2 regions of the Bradyrhizobium sp. 137 genome follow, and region 2 is predicted to be linked to the other one. Evidence: predicted binding sites of a transcription regulator. Region 2 holds the regulator's gene; the other holds the start of a gene.

Region 1 (3,879 bases), on a different contig from region 2:
GCTGCAGGATGGGGTTCTCTTTTGGAAGCATTTCCTGCATAATGCTGCATGGCAAAAATAAAAGTTACTTTCAAAACCGTCCGGATCTCAGAGAACGATTGGAAGATACTGGCAGACTACCCCAACAGCGAACAGCGCGAAATCAGCGGATTCACCAGCAAGGCGGATGCCGACGACTGGATCAACGGCGACCGCAAGATCGCCTGGCTCCGCTCTCAGGGTTACGCCAAGTGACGCACTAGCTCGATCGCATCGCCCTTCAGCTCCACGCGGGCGGCCTTGGTCCTCCAAGGCTGCAACGACCCGCCTTCGGTTCATAGCAGCACCTAGGAACGCGTTGCTACTTGATGAACTCCGTCATCGGCTTGCCCTTGTCAACGACAAAGACGTTCAGCATCTTCAACGGCCGGTCACCGCCGATCTTGAATCCGGCGTGAGGCACATCGCGCGCGTTTATGATCGCAGCCCCTGTGGGCAACTCGCGATGACTTCCATCCGGCAAATCGAGCGTAGCGCCTTGCAGCACGTAGACGATTTCCTCACCGGGATAGATGTGCTTGGCCAGCGACTCACCGGGAGGCACTTCGACGACCACCACGACGACGTCCATGTCCTTTCCGGTGAGATCACCTCTCTTCAATTCCGTTCTGGAAATCGACGTTTGAGAACTCGCAGAGCCGATCAAGCAAGCGGTAGCAAATATGGAAAGGGCCAGTCGCATTGCAAACCTCCCTCGCAATATAGCTGTGAAAATTGGCATCCTGCATCATGCGCGTCCATGTCGCAAAGACACGGTCTCGGCTCGGCGCCGCCAACTGAGTGCACTGTCCTCGTAAGCCGTCGCCCATTTCCTGACTTGCTCATGGACTGTCCTTGGCCTTCCGGCTCTCGCCAATTGAAACCGGCTTGTTCAGGAAATACTCGCGGTTACCTGTCGCTGCTTCCGCATACTGGTCGATGGCCACGATGATGGCCTGGACGTGCGGATAGCACCACCCCTCCCGCGTCGCCTTTCGGCGAACATCCTCGAGCGCGGTCAGGAAGGGCGAGAGCCCTTGCTCGTCGTCGAACCAACGCCTGCTCACCACGTTCTCCCGCCAAGCACCCTGCCCTTGGTCTGGGGCGGCTGCGCACTCTTCAGCGCGTCCCGCTGGGCACAGAGACTTTCAACCTTCGCCTCCATCCGCGACAGCAGGGCTTCGGCCGATGCCGTCCCGAGACCCGCCCGCTGTAGCTGGAGGATTTCCTTCCTCTGCCTCCCCATCTGGATGCGCATCCGTTCGATCTCCAGCCTGACAGCGTCCAGGTCCGGCATGTTCAACCCCGCGATTTGAATATGGCCCATGAGAACAAAAACGGAACGAAGAGTCGAGTCAGACGTTGGACGAAAAAGGAGACGTGTGATGGCCGATAACACCCAGAAGACCCGAAAGACTGGGTTTCCGGGGATGACCCGATGACAGGAGCCCAGGAATCCTACCTCAAGACCCTCGCCGAGCAGGCCCATCAGAACCTGCCTGAGGAAGAGCTGACCAAGGCCGAGGCCTCCGAGCTGATCGACAAGATGCGGCAAAAGGCCGGGTTGGAGGAGTGACCCCATGATTGTGGGAACCTGCGGTCGTGTGGATGCAAACGAAATTGGGAATCGAAAATGCCCTATTTCGTTTGCGCCCGCGACGGTGCCGGGCAGATCATTTTGAAGAGGGACACCAGGGAAGCGGCCGAGAAAAAGGCCGCCGAGCTCCGTGACGTCGGCTACTTCGAAGTCGAGATCATCGCGAAAGCGGCCGAGAAGGCCGCCTGAGCAACTGGTGTCGCATTGCGCGCCCTGGCGTAGGTGCTCCTCCGCCTGCGCCGCACTTGTTGGGTCGCCCCTGCCCAGAACGGATGCAAGCGTGCGAGTGCGCGGCGGCCCTGCCGTCCATGGGGAATGGACGACCGCTGCTCGCTTTGGCTAGGCTGATCCAAATTCTGGAGGAGCCAAGATGCCGTACTTCACATCCAAGCAGGACCAGGCGCAACGCATTTGCAAGGTGCTGGCCGACGTGTTCTGCGCGATTTTGCTCGCGACCTTCTCGATTGTGTTTTTCGGACTGCTCGGCGGCATTGCCGCCTTCGTTGTAGTTGAGGCCGGCCTACTTGCGATTGATTGGCTCTTGCCGAACGAGGACGATGCGGCAGGCGTAGTTCGCTAGTGGACTTTCCCGTGGTGGCTCCATGCCGAAGCAGACGGGGCAGTCGGGCTTGTCAAAACTGATCGCCTATGAACTTGATGATGCTGACGATCAGGCCAGAGAGACATGCTGCAGTGCCGAGGTCGGCGAGATAAAGCAACACGTCACGTTCGTCCTCACTTAGTTCTGCCAGTGCCTTGCGCATCTTCCCTCTCCATGGCCTCGATCATCTCTTCGTCGTCGAGAACATCCAGCAGATCATTAATTGTCTTATTGCCGTCGCACGACCCCGGCTCGACATAACTTGCCAGAATAACCTGGGCCTGTTTGACGGCTACCCTCACGCGATCCGGTTTCACGGCCGGTACTCTACTTACACTGTGGAAGCTAAAACGCAGATAGGAACGGCGCGTTCCTTTGCTCAGCCCCTCGAATGAGCTGGCGCGCAACAACCCTTCGGATGTGATGTCGCGATACTCCACGTCAGCGTAGAACTTCGGCTCGACTCTGACGGGCGTGTCCGAAGGTCTTGGCCAGCGGGCTACAGGAGATCGAAGGCGACTACAACAAGCGATCCCGATCGCCCCCTTCGGTTCACGTTGGTTGGTGTAGTTCACCAGCTGTATTCCGCTCACGCACACGTGCGCCCGCCCCCTGCCCCTCCTCCCCTTTTCCTGCTACCTCCTAGCCCCGCCGTCCCGGCCCATAGCAAGACCCTCCATACGTCCAGGGAGCAACAACCATGCGATACCTCCACACCATGCTGCGCGTGCGCAATCTCGATGTCGCGCTCAAGTTTTACCAGGATGCGCTTGGCTTGAAGGAGGTGCGGCGGATCGAGAACGACAAGGGGCGCTTCACGCTGGTGTTCCTGTGCTCGGCGGACGATCTTGAAGGCCTGAAGAAGCAGCCGCAAACGCGCGGCGCGCCGCTGGTCGAGCTCACCTGGAATTGGGACGAGGAGAAGTACGGCGAGGATCGCTTCTTCGGCCATCTCGCTTATGAGGTCGACGACATCTACGCCACCTGCGAGAACCTGATGAAGGCCGGCGTCACCATCAACCGGCCGCCGCGCGACGGCAACATGGCCTTCGTCCGCTCGCCCGACCTGCACTCGATCGAGCTGTTGCAGAAGGGCGAACCGAAGCCGCCGCAGGAGCCTTGGGCATCGATGCCGAATACCGGTCATTGGTAAGACCCAGCAGGAACAAGCCCTCTCGCCCGTCGTTCTCTTCCCAACGAAGCCGATTGGAGGAGGATGCGATGGCGAGAGGGCTGTTGCTGTGGATGCTTGGCGTGCCGATTCCGGTGATCATTCTGTTGTGGCTGTTCTTCGGCCGCTGAGCGTCGCGTTGAATTTGCAATGAAGGCTCCGCCCCGGGCGGAGCTTTTTGCATGATGGGCTCGGCGCAATCGCGCATCGCTCGATGAGGCGAATTCCGCTATCACCCGCGCAAACGACAACGCCGCGGGAGACGCCTCATGCCTGACACCAAACTGACGATTTGGGGCCGCGCCAACTCGGTCAACGTGCAGAAGGTGCTGTGGTGCCTCACCGAGCTCGGCCTGCCCTACGAGCGCATCGATGCCGGCATGCAATACGGCAAGACCCGCGAGGCCGGGTATCTGGCGATGAATCCCAATGCGCGGATTCCGACGCTGGTCGAGGGCGATTTCGCGCTGTGGGAGTCCAATTCGATCATGC
Region 2 (12,032 bases):
AGCTCAACAGCTGCGAGCGCCACCGAGCCGTCGAGGGACACGAGGCCCGTCGGGCCGCCGACGTAAGGGGCAGGGCGCCGCACTTCCTCGATCAGGCGTTCGGCCTTGAGGTCGAGCAGGATGCGCGACAGGCTCGCCTCGGACAGGCGCACCGCCTTCGCCAGCGGCGGCCGAAACGAGCCGCCCGACTGCAGCAAGTGAGTCAAAATGGCAGCGCGCGTCTGCCGCCGACTTCTCGGCTGCTCCGGCATTTCCATCCCAGTCGTCATTCTTACTTAGTGTAAGAATTTGCGCGCGGAGCGTTTCGGCTGTCAAGCGATTACCGCTCCGATGCGCCGACTTGTTGTTGTGCGAGGCAGCAAGTTTGTACCGGTGGGAAACCTCGCTGCCGATGGTGCGCTCAGTGATGGGCGCGCCATCGTGGATGGCCGAACAAAAACGGCGCCATTGTGAGATGGCGCCGTTTCGAAAGCCGTGATGGTTCGAACTTATTGGCGGTTGGCGATCGGCACGTAGTCGCGCTTGGCGACGCCGGTGTAGAGCTGGCGCGGACGACCGATCTTCTGATGCGGGTCCTCGATCATCTCGCTCCACTGGCTGATCCAGCCGACGGTGCGGGCGACCGCGAACAGCACGGTGAACATCGAGACCGGGAAGCCCATCGCCTTCAGCGTGATGCCCGAATAGAAATCGACGTTCGGATAGAGCTTGCGTTCGATGAAGTACTGGTCGCTGAGCGCGATCTTCTCGAGCTCCATTGCCACCTTCAGCATCGGATCCTCGCCATGGCCGGTCTCCTTGAGCACGGCGTGACACATCTTCTGCATGATCTTGGCGCGCGGATCGTAGTTCTTGTAGACGCGGTGCCCGAAGCCCATCAGGCGGACTTCAGAGTTCTTGTCCTTCACCTTGGCGATGAACTCGGGGATCTTATCGACCGTGCCGATATCGTAGAGCATGTTGAGCGCGGCTTCGTTGGCGCCGCCATGCGCCGGGCCCCAGAGGCAGGCGATGCCCGCCGCGATGCAGGCGAACGGGTTGGCGCCGGAGGAGCCGGCGATGCGCACCGTGGAAGTCGAGGCGTTCTGCTCGTGGTCGGCGTGCAGGATGAAGATCTTCTCCAGCGCGTCGGCGAGAACCGGGCTCACCTTGTAGTCCTCGCAGGGCACCGCGAAGCACATGTTCAGGAAGTTCTCGGCGAAGCCGAGCGAGTTCTTCGGATAGATGAAGGGCTGGCCGACCGTGTACTTGTAGGCCATTGCCGCCAGCGTCGGGATCTTCGCGATCATGCGCATGGAAGCGATCATGCGCTGCTTCGGATCGTTGATGTCGGTGCTATCGTGATAGAACGCGGCGAGCGCGCCGACGGCCGCCACCATGATCGCCATCGGGTGGGCGTCGCGGCGGAAGCCCTGGAAGAAGCGAGCCATCTGCTCGTGCACCATTGTGTGATGCGTCACGCGGTGGTCGAAATCCTTCTTCTGCGCGGCGGTGGGCAGGTCCCCGTAGAGCAGGAGGTAGCAGGTCTCCAGGAAGTCGCCGTGCTCGGCAAGCTGCTCGATCGGGTAGCCGCGGTATTCCAGCACGCCCGCGTCACCGTCGATATAGGTAATCTTAGACTGGCAACTCGCCGTCGAGGTGAAGCCCGGGTCATACGTGAACAGGCCGGACTGGCCGTAGAGCTTACCGATATCGATGACATCAGGCCCGACGCTGCCGCTGAGGATCGGAAGATCGTAATTCTTGTTTCCGACCGTCAGCGTGGCGGTCTTATTGCTTGGTTTTGCGTCCATCGTAGGTCCCCGATGTGTGGTGAAACGGGCCGGAGCCGGAGCCCCAAAGGAGATCGTTGGGGGGCAGGCCGGATGTTCCAGAATGTACGGGGAGATGGGTATATTATTGCTGTGTGCGCTGCAAGATCACCGCACGCATGGTCGACTTACGTCGTAGACTGATCTTTAAGCCGGCCCAGGCTTTCCTGGCGTCCAAGGACCTCCAAAACCTCAAAAATACCAGGCGAGGTGGTCCGCCCCGTCAGTGCGGCCCGCAAGGGCTGGGCGACCGCGCCGAGCTTGAGACTATTTTCCTCGGCAAAACTGCGCAGCGCAGCTTCCGTGCTGGCGCCGCTCCATGTCTCGACTTTCTCCAGCGCGGAATGAAGCTGGCCGATCAGCTTGCGGTTCTCGGCTGTCAGCAGCGCCTGCGCCTTGGCATCGAGCTGCAACGGGCGGTCGGCAAAGATGAAGTAGGCGCCATCGATCAGCTCGATCAGCGTCTTGGCGCGCTCCTTCAGGGCCGGCATGGCCTTCAGGAGCTGCGCCCGCGTGTTGTCGTTTAACTTGGCCTTGATCTCGTCGCGGCTGGGCACGACGTGATCGAGCACATCTTCGAACATCTTCACGAGTGATTGATCGTCGGCATGACGGATGTAATGGCCGTTGAGGTTTTCCAGCTTGGCGAAATCGAAGCGGGCGGCGGCGCGGCCGACGCCGGCGAGGTCGAACGCTGCGATCATCTCCTCGGTCGAGAAGATCTCCTGGTCGCCATGGCTCCAGCCGAGCCGGACGAGGTAGTTACGCAGCGCCGCCGGGAGGTAGCCCATGGCGCGATAAGCATCGACGCCGAGCGCGCCGTGGCGCTTCGACAGCTTCGAGCCGTCCGGGCCGTGGATCAGGGGGATGTGGGACATGCTCGGCAGCGTCCAGCCCATCGCATCGTAGATCTGCTTCTGGCGGGCGGCGTTGATCAGATGGTCGTCGCCGCGAATGACATGGGTGACGCCCATGTCGTGATCATCCACGACCACTGCGAGCATGTAGGTCGGATTGCCATCGCCGCGCAGAAGCACGAGGTCGTCGAGGTTCTCGTTCTGCCAGACCACGCGGCCCTGGACCTGGTCCTCGATCACGGTCTCGCCGGTCTGCGGCGCGCGCAGGCGAATGGTGGGCTTCACATCGGTCGGGGCGGTCGCCGGGTCGCGGTCGCGCCATAGGCCGTCATAGAGGCGGGTACGGCCCTCTGCGCGCGCCTTCTCGCGCATGGCGGCGAGTTCTTCGGCCGTGGCGTAGCAGCGATAGGCTTTGCCGTCGGCGAGCAGCTGCTCGGCGACCTCGCGGTGGCGGGCGGCGCGGGCGAACTGGTAGATGACCTCGCCGTCCCAGCCGAGCTCAAGCCATTTGAGTCCATCGAGTATGGCAGCGATGGCGGCCTCGGTGGAGCGCTCGCGGTCCGTGTCCTCGATCCGCAGCAGCATCTTGCCGCCGTGCTTCTTCGCATAGAGCCAGTTGAACAGCGCCGTGCGGGCGCCTCCGATATGGAGGAAGCCGGTCGGCGAGGGAGCGAAGCGCGTGACGACGGAATCGGTCATTCTTGGCAGGGCCTATGCATGGGAAGCGGTGGTGTATAGCAGGAACGGGACATAACTAAAGCCCGTCGGCGGACCTCGTGGGCCTTGGCGCGGCCACACGAATTTGGCAGAAGAACCGCTGATTTCCCTACAGGATTTTCGTAATGACAGAACCGGTGGCGACTGAGGTTGGGCGCGATTTCATTCGTGACATCATCCAGGCCGATCTCGATCAGGGCAAGTACAAGGAGATCGTGACCCGGTTCCCGCCGGAGCCGAACGGCTATCTGCATATCGGCCACGCCAAGTCGATCGCACTCAATTTCGGCATCGCGCAGGAGTTTCCAGGCCGCTGCCATTTGCGCTTCGACGACACCAATCCGATCAAGGAAGAACAGGAATATATCGACTCCATCCAGGCCGACGTGCGCTGGCTCGGTTTCGACTGGGGCAAGAACCTGTTCTTCGCCTCCGACTATTTCGATCGCCTCTATGAATGGGCGGAGCAGCTGATCCGCGACGGTCTCGCCTATGTCGACGACCAGACCCAGGAGGAGATCCGCCTCACGCGCGGCACGCTGACCGAGCCCGGCAGGAACTCGCCGTTCCGCGAGCGCACGGTGGAGGAGAATCTCGAGCTGTTCCGCCGCATGAAGGCCGGCGAATTCCCGAACGGGGCGCGCGTGCTGCGGGCCAAGATCGACATGGCCGCGGGCAACATCAATCTGCGCGACCCCGTGCTGTATCGCATCCTGCATGCGCATCATCCGCGCACCGGCACCAAATGGAGCATTTATCCGAGCTACGATTATGCCCACGGCCAGTCGGATGCGATCGAGGGCATCACGCACTCGATCTGCACGCTGGAGTTCGAGGACCACCGCCCGCTCTATGACTGGTTCATCGAGAAGCTGCCGGTGCCCTCGAAGCCGCACCAGTACGAGTTCGCGCGGCTGAACCTGACTTACACGCTGCTGTCGAAGCGCGTGCTGACCCAGCTCGTTCGCGACGGCCATGTCGCGGGCTGGGACGATCCGCGCATGCCGACCATCGCGGGGATGCGCCGCCGCGGCGTGCCGCCGGCCGCGCTGCGCGAATTCGTCAGGCGCATCGGCGTCGCCAAGGCCAACAGCGTGGTTGACGTCGGCATGCTCGAGTTCTGCATCCGCGAGGAACTAAACCGCACGGCGCAGCGCCGCATGGCGGTGCTGAAGCCGCTGAAAGTGGTGATCGAGAACTATCCGGAGGGGCAGGTCGAGGAGCTCGAGGCGATCAACCACCCGGATGACCCCAGCGCCGGCACGCGCAAGATCAGCTTCGGCCGCGAGCTCTATATCGAGCGCGACGACTTCATGGAGAACCCGCCGAAGAAATTCTTCCGCCTGTCGCCAGGCAACGAGGTGCGGCTGCGCTATGCCTATTTCGTCAAGTGCACCGGCGTGATCAAGAACGACGCAGGCGAGGTGGTGGAGCTGCGCTGCACCTACGATCCCGCGACCAAGGGCGGCAACGCGCCCGATGGCCGCAAGGTCAAGGCGACGATGCACTGGCTGCCGGCAGCGACGTCGAAGCCTGCTGAAATCCGCATCTACAACCAGCTGTTCTCCAATCCGAGCCCGGACGCCTCGAATTTCGCGGCCGATCTCAACCCGCAGTCGCTGGAGATCTTGTCCGATGCGCGGATCGAGGCATCGGTCGCGGAGAGCAATTCGACCGAGCCGATGCAGTTCGAGCGCCAGGGCTATTTCGTGCGCGACAAGGACTCGACGCCGGGCAAGCCGGTGTTTTCGCGCACCATCGGTCTGCGCGACACGTTTGCAAAGGAAGTCGCGAAAGGTTGAGGCACCCATGAGCAACGAAACCGACGCCATCGTTTCCGCCATCATCGCGAAATGGTGCGCCGGCTTCGCGACGCTCGACGCCGCCGCGCTGTCCTCGCTCTATGCGAGCAACGCATTCTTCTTCGGCTCCAACCCGAAACTCTATCGGGGCAGGGACGGCGTTGCGGACTATTTCAACGGCCTGCCGCGATGGCGCAAGCCGAGTGCGACGTTTTCCGAGGTGCATGCCGCGCAGGCAGGTCCTGACATGATCAACATGGCGGCAACCGTCTCGTTCGACCTCGCCGGCGAGCGTCCTGATCTCGTCGTCAAGGTGAGCTGGGTCATCATCCGCGAGGACGGCGCGTGGAAGATCGTCAACCACCATGCCTCGTCGAAGGAACCGCTGATCTGACGAGCGGGCGGCACACGGCATCGTCATTTTCGCGTGGGAAACGAACGCGCGCCTCTGACGTTGGGGTGAATCCAAACGAGGGTCCATCCATGCAGAACATCGCAGAACATATGGAAATCATCGGCGCCGATGGCGTCCATATCGGCACCGTCGATCGCGTTGAGGGCAACCGCATCAAGCTGACCAAGAAGGACAGCGGCGAGGGCCGCCACAAGGGCCACCATCATTTCATCGATAAGGGTCTCGTTGCCGACGTCGAAGGCAACAAGGTCCGCCTCTCGGCCAAGGCCTCGGTCGCCGTGACCATGGAAGAGGAAAAGTAGGGGACGTCCAAGTTCGTTCCTGATCCGTACCGCTATTCGCACAGCCGCACGTTCCGGTAGCCTCTGCACCTATCGCGTATCGTAAGGTGCAGGGAATGGCGGAGCCTGGCCGGCCAGTGCGCTCCCAGGGAGTTGCCGGAACGTGGCCGGTTGGCCGCGCCGCGCCCGCTGGCGGCTTTGCGCCGGCGGGCTTTGGCGCCTGGCCCGCGATCGTCGAGACGGCGCGCGAATGGGCGCGTGCCGAGGCCGGCGCCGGTCGGCTGTTGCCCTGGGTGCCGGTCGCCTTCGGCGGCGGCATCGCGCTCTATTTCGCTGCCGATCACGAGCCGGTGCTGTGGGTCGTTGCCGCGTCGGCCATCGCTCATGCTCGGCGCCGTCCTGCTGCGGCGGAGTCGGCTGTTCGCGCCCGCGATCATGATCGCGGCTGTCGCGGCTGGCTTTGCCATGGCGACCTGGAAGACCGCGCGCATCGCCCATACGGTGCTGGCCAAGCCACTCTATTCGGTATCGCTGTCGGGCTACGTCGAGACCCGCGACATCCGCGAGCGCACGGATCGCTTCGTGCTGCGCGTCACCGCCATGGAGGCGCAGCGCAGCGACGTCAGGCTCGAGCGCGTCCGCCTCTCGGTGCGCAAGGGGATGGCACCGCAGGTCGGCAGTTTCGTGCAGCTGAAGGCGCGCTTGATGCCGCCGATCTCTCCCGTGCGCCCGGGTAGCTACGATTTCTCCCGCGACATGTTCTTTCAAGGCATCGGCGCCTCCGGTTTTGCAATGGGCGCGATTACGGTGGCAGCCCCGCAGGAGACCGGCGGCTTGCGGCTGCGCTACGCAGCCTTCACGCAGGGCTTGCGTGATGCGATCGACGCACGCATCCGTGCGACGCTCGAGGGCGACAACCGTGCGATCGCGACCGCGCTGCTCACCGGACGGCGCGATGCCATCACCACGCCCGTCAACGACGCCATGTTCATCTCGGGGCTTGGCCATGTGCTGTCGATCTCCGGCTATCACATGGCGGTCGTCGCCGGTGTCGTGTTTTTCGCGGTGCGCGCCCTGCTGGCCTTGATCCCGGGGCTGGCGGCGGGATTTGCCATCAAGAAATGGTCAGCGGCCGCCGCGCTGGTGGCGGCTGCGTTCTACCTGCTGCTGTCAGGCGCGGAGGTCGCCACGCAACGCTCGTTCTTCATGACGGCGGTGGTGCTGATCGCGGTCATGGTCGATCGCCGCGCTATCACCTTCCGCACGCTGGCCGTGGCGGCACTGATCGTGCTCGCGGTCGCGCCGGAAGCGCTGGTGCATCCGAGCTTTCAAATGTCCTTCGCCGCAACGCTCGGGCTCGTGGCGCTGGTGCAGATCGGCATGCCGAACCTGTTTGCCTCGCCCGATCATTCCGCGACGGCCCGTATCGCGCTGTGGGGCGGCCGCGAGATCGCGATGCTATTCCTGGCCTCGCTGATCGCAGGACTTGCGACCACGCCCTATGCCGCCTTCCACTTCCATCGCGTCACCCCGTTCGGCGTGCTCGCCAATCTCGGCGCGATGCCGGTGGTCTCGGCACTGGTGATGCCGGCTGGCCTGTTGGGACTGCTCGCGGCTCCCTTTGGGCTTGACAGCGTGTTCTGGTGGCTGATGGGGATCGGCATCGACTGGATGGTCGCGGTGTCGCGCTGGGTGGCGGCACTGCCGGGTGCAGTCGGCCGGATCCCTGCCTTCGGCACCGCGCCGCTGATCGCGGCAAGCCTCGGGATCATCTTGATGGGCCTGTTGCGCACGCCCTTGCGCTGGTCTGGCGCCTTGGTGCTGCTGGCCGCCATCGCGTGGGGCCTGTCGGTGCGGCAGCCCGACATCCTGATTGCCGGGGACGGCGCCAGCGTCGCGGTGCGGGGCAGGGACGGGCAGTTGCATGTGATCCGGGCGAGCAAGGATGGCTTTCTGCTCAAAGAGTGGTTAGCTGCCGACGCCGATCCGCGCGATGCCGGGAGTAGCTCGCTGGCTGACGGCGTGTCGTGCGACGAGTCCGGCTGTGTGACGCCGCTTGCCGACGGTCGGCTGGTCGCGCTTTCACTGCGCATCGATGCGCTGGCTGAGGATTGCAGTCGCGCCGCGCTGGTGGTCACGACGCGCCCCGCGCCGCCCGATTGCGCGGCGATGGTGGTCGACCGGCAGCGTCTCACCAGCCAGGGCGCGCTGGCGTTGACGCAGCGTGGTGACGGCTTTGCGATACAGGCGGTGAGAGCAAGAGGCACAAGCCGTCCCTGGTTGCCGGCCGGCGCCGGCGAGGGTGATTTCGATGGGAGCCTTGTGCCGAGGACGGCCGCGGCCCGCAACCGGGATGCAACGCCGGCGGAGACCGACTTGCAGGTCGACGATTAGGGGCCGGACGATTAAAAACAAATGCGAAGAGTAGGTCCGGGTCCGACCGGACTCCGCAGCACACAAATTATACCATCTCGCCGGCCTCGGCCGGCGATGGCATTTCAATCCTGGCCCGACCCCGCGGGCGGGGACGGCTCAGCCAATCGGCAGGCGCGTGATCGTCGACCGGCTATCGGCAACGATCTGCGGCTTGTGCTCGCGCTCGCTGACCGGCTGCGTCACCGGCAATTGCAGCACGGTTGCGCGCTGGCCTTCGACGAGCTGCGTCACCAGCACGTATTTGCCGTCGGGGAATTCGATCGCGTCATGATGGCGGTCGGGTATGTGCGGATCGATCTTGCCGAACTTGCCGACGCGGGAGTTGATGGTGCGCGTCCAGATCCAGCGATTATCGTAACGGACGTTGTCGGCGAAGGCGAGCTCCGTTCCCGGCAGCAGGCAGACGGCCACGGTCGGATCGGCCGCGGAAGCAAAGCCGCGCGTTGAGGTGCCGCGGAACGTTGTCGACACGATCGTCTCGCCGACTTCGGCGGGGCGAGATGCAACGGCATGCAGGCTGTAGTCACACATCGGGTGCTCCTCATTCGAAGATAGCAACCCGCGCCTCCTTCGGAGGCGCAAGCCTCTATCAGAGTGGAAGCACGTAACGCTCTGCTCGGTTGTGGGCAAATCTGCGGCTGGCGTTGCCGGACACGATCACATTATCTTTCCCGAAGTCATAGGAACAAAGCTCGCTTCAGTGCATTCGGCGGATGCGAGCGCCCGTGGCCTGCGGGCGCCGAGAGGGGGAATGTGGCCAGCTTCGCCGTGGCTGTCGGTTGATGGGAGTTTAGGCGTTGCGGAATAGCTCGCTCCCTACGTGCGCAGATTGCGTGCATGGTGCTGCAATTGAGTTGCGAATGCTTGCGCGGCCGATGCAAGCGATCAGCACGCTGCGAAGGCGCTTAAAGCGATCCTGCGCACGATCTCTTCACAAGCGATGCGTGCTTGGAGCCGCATGCCGAGGATGGAGCGCCGGAGAGAGGGGCCGGATAATCTGCGCAAGACCAAAAGACTATCCAGCTGGAGCGGACCATCGTCCGCTCCAATCGGAATCATTGGTATCGAATGACCGCTGGCCCGTCTCAGTACTTGCGGTACAGCCCGATCAGCTTGCCCTGAATCTTCACCCGGTTCGGCGGCAGGATGCGCACCTCGTAGGCGGCATTGGCGGGCTCGAGCGCGATCGACGCCCCCCGGCGACGAAAGCGCTTGAGCGTCGCTTCCTCGTCGTCGATCAGGGCCACCACGATGTCGCCGGTATCGGCGCTCTCGTTACGCTGGATCAGCGCCATGTCGCCATCGAGAATGCCGGCTTCGACCATCGAATCGCCGCGCACTTCGAGTGCGTAGTGTTCGCCCGAGCCGAGCATGTCGGGCGGCACGCTAATGGTGTGACTGCGGGTCTGCAACGCTTCGATCGGCGTGCCGGCCGCGATGCGACCCATCACGGGCACCGCAACGGGACGCTCGCCTTCGTCCGCGGAAGAACTGGAGCTCGCGCGCACCTTGCCGAGATTGCCCTCGATGACGCTCGGCGTGAAGCCGCGGCGGCTGCCGGCGGCGGCCTGGAGCTCGGGCAGCTTGATCACCTCGATGGCGCGGGCGCGGTTGGGCAGGCGGCGGATGAAGCCGCGCTCCTCGAGCGCGGTGATCAGGCGATGGATGCCCGATTTCGAGCGCAGGTCGAGCGCATCCTTCATCTCGTCGAAGGAGGGCGGCACGCCACTTTCCTTCAGACGTTCGCTGATGAACCGCAGAAGCTCGTATTGTTTGCGCGTTAACATCTCGACCAAAGTCCCCCGGTTGATGTCGTTCGATTCCGAGACGCTAAATTGGAGCGGTGAACCGCTACATGCTCGAAACAAATCATGAACGGACACTATATGTTCGATATGTGTTCCGCAACTGCTTAATTTACCGTGAACGGGACAAAGTTCGCGGAACGCGTGTGGTGGATGCGTTCAGACGGGCAGGCGCAGGACCTCGCAAGGCGAGCCGGCTTCTGCCTTCGGAGCGAACGGTGCGCGGACGAGAAGTGCCTGTGCTGCAGCGAGATTCGCAAGCAGCGAGGAATCCTGGTGATTGACGGGAAGGGCCACCAACGTGCCATCGTCGCGCGTCTCCAGATGTGCGCGCAGATAGTCCGCGCGCATATCGTTTGCATCCACATCGCGGCCGAGCACGGCCCGTTCTTGTCGGTGATGAATCATGGATCGTCCCGACAAGGCGCGAATCAGCGGCACCAGGAACAGGAAGGCGCACACGTAGGATGACACAGGATTGCCCGGCAGGCCGATCACGCGCATCGCGCCGAGCCGCCCATGCATCATCGGCTTGCCCGGGCGCATCGCGATCTTCCAGAACGCCATCGCGATGCCTTCGTCCCTCAACGCCTGCTGGACCAGATCATGGTCGCCGACCGACGCGCCGCCGCTCGTGACCAGGATCTCGGCGCCGCTCTCGCGGGCGCGGCGGATGCCGGCAGTGGTGGCCTCCAGCGTATCGGCGGCAATGCCGAGGTCGATGGTATCGGCCCCCTCGCTGCGGGCGAGCGCGTGCAGGGCATAGCCGTTGGAATAGACGATCTGGCCGTGAGCGGGTGTGGTTCCCGGCATGACCAGCTCGTCGCCGGTGGCGAGGATCGCGACCTTCGGACGGCGGCAGACGGCAAGCTGCGGATGATTCATGGCGGCGGCGAGCGCGAGATCGCGCTCGGTGAGACGGGTTCCCTTGCGCAGGAGCACGTCTCCTTCGGAGAAGTCGACGCCCGCGGGGCGGATGTGGCGGCCGGCAATCGCGGCTTCCTTGATCGTGATGCGCTTGCCGTCCGCAACCGTGTCCTCCTGGATCACGACCGCGTCGGCACCGTTGGGAATGACGCCGCCGGTGAAGATCCGCACGGCTTCGCCGGGGCCCAGCGTTCCCGCGAACGGACGACCCGCCGCCACTTCGCCAATCAAGGTGAGCGTACTATCGAGCTTTGTTGCATCGCTCGCGCGCACCGCGTAGCCGTCCATCGCCGACATTGCTTCCGGCGGCTGTGTGCGCAGCGCCGGGACATCGCGTGCGAGCACGCGATGATAGGCCTCGTTGAGGGAAACCATCGCTTCAGGCAGCGGCTCCGCACCCGCCAGCACCGCGGCAAGCGCGTCAGAAACCGGCATCAGGGCCAAGGGCGGAAACTCCTGCTGAGCATATCGGCAATGGGCGGCGAAAGTTCTAGCCGAGTGCAGGCGCGAGGCAAAGGCGCCGACAGGATGATTTATCCTGCGTGATCTCCGTCATGAAGAATCGTGCTCAGACCGGTCACGGCATGATCCGGAAGGCGAGACAGACCGGTACGAGGATAGCCATGGCGAGGACGAGAAGGATGAGCGCCACGGCCGGCATCGGATCAACTCTGCGTCTGTTCGCCCGAACTGACGCTGGATGTCACGTCCGGAGCTTTGGGGCTTTGATCCTTGTCCGGCAGCGGATCGGCCTGCGACTTTAGGTCGGCGGCCTTGCTGATCAGCTTGGCGGAGAGGCGCGAATCCGAAGTTGTCTTGGCGAATTCGAGCAGCAAGGAGGCTTGCTTTGTGAGGTAGGCTTTGCCCAGCACGAGAATAAGTCCGATGTAGACGTCCCAACGGACTCATAGAGTCCGGAGGGAGGTATTCCGTTCCCGGAACTCTGTACAAAAATGTACAAAGTGAATTGGTTCCATACCC

What was found. The regulator LexA, encoded in region 2, represses DNA repair genes until DNA is damaged. The targets are predictions, from matches to a motif close to TGTTCNNNNTGTGTTCNG.
Region 1: IVA78_RS07140 (DUF3072 domain-containing protein) is a predicted target of LexA. The motif match lies at 1,346-1,363, and genes of this name have one in related genera.

What each region holds. Positions count from the first base shown of each region.
Region 1 is NZ_JADPKU010000039.1:41,637-45,515, reverse strand. It holds gene IVA78_RS07160 (hypothetical protein) at 49-234, shown strand; gene IVA78_RS07155 (cupin domain-containing protein) at 341-610, opposite strand; gene IVA78_RS07150 (hypothetical protein) at 861-1,085, opposite strand; gene IVA78_RS07145 (hypothetical protein) at 1,082-1,315, opposite strand; gene IVA78_RS07140 (DUF3072 domain-containing protein) at 1,457-1,594, shown strand; gene IVA78_RS07135 (hypothetical protein) at 1,652-1,804, shown strand; gene IVA78_RS07130 (hypothetical protein) at 1,986-2,195, shown strand; gene IVA78_RS34360 (hypothetical protein) at 2,248-2,379, opposite strand; gene IVA78_RS07125 (hypothetical protein) at 2,351-2,791, opposite strand; gene IVA78_RS07120 (VOC family protein) at 2,917-3,369, shown strand; gene IVA78_RS07115 (glutathione S-transferase) at 3,657-3,879, shown strand, end outside.
Region 2 is NZ_JADPKU010000033.1:90,104-102,135, reverse strand. It holds gene IVA78_RS06480 (ROK family transcriptional regulator) at 1-257, opposite strand, end outside; gene gltA (citrate synthase) at 489-1,793, opposite strand; gene gltX (glutamate--tRNA ligase) at 1,940-3,367, opposite strand; gene IVA78_RS06465 (glutamine--tRNA ligase/YqeY domain fusion protein) at 3,511-5,187, shown strand; gene IVA78_RS06460 (SgcJ/EcaC family oxidoreductase) at 5,195-5,581, shown strand; gene IVA78_RS06455 (DUF2171 domain-containing protein) at 5,671-5,904, shown strand; partial or broken gene IVA78_RS06450 (ComEC/Rec2 family competence protein) at 6,000-8,277, shown strand; gene IVA78_RS06445 (hypothetical protein) at 8,416-8,850, opposite strand; gene lexA (transcriptional repressor LexA) at 9,405-10,106, opposite strand; gene glp (gephyrin-like molybdotransferase Glp) at 10,284-11,495, opposite strand; gene IVA78_RS06430 (hypothetical protein) at 11,717-11,923, opposite strand.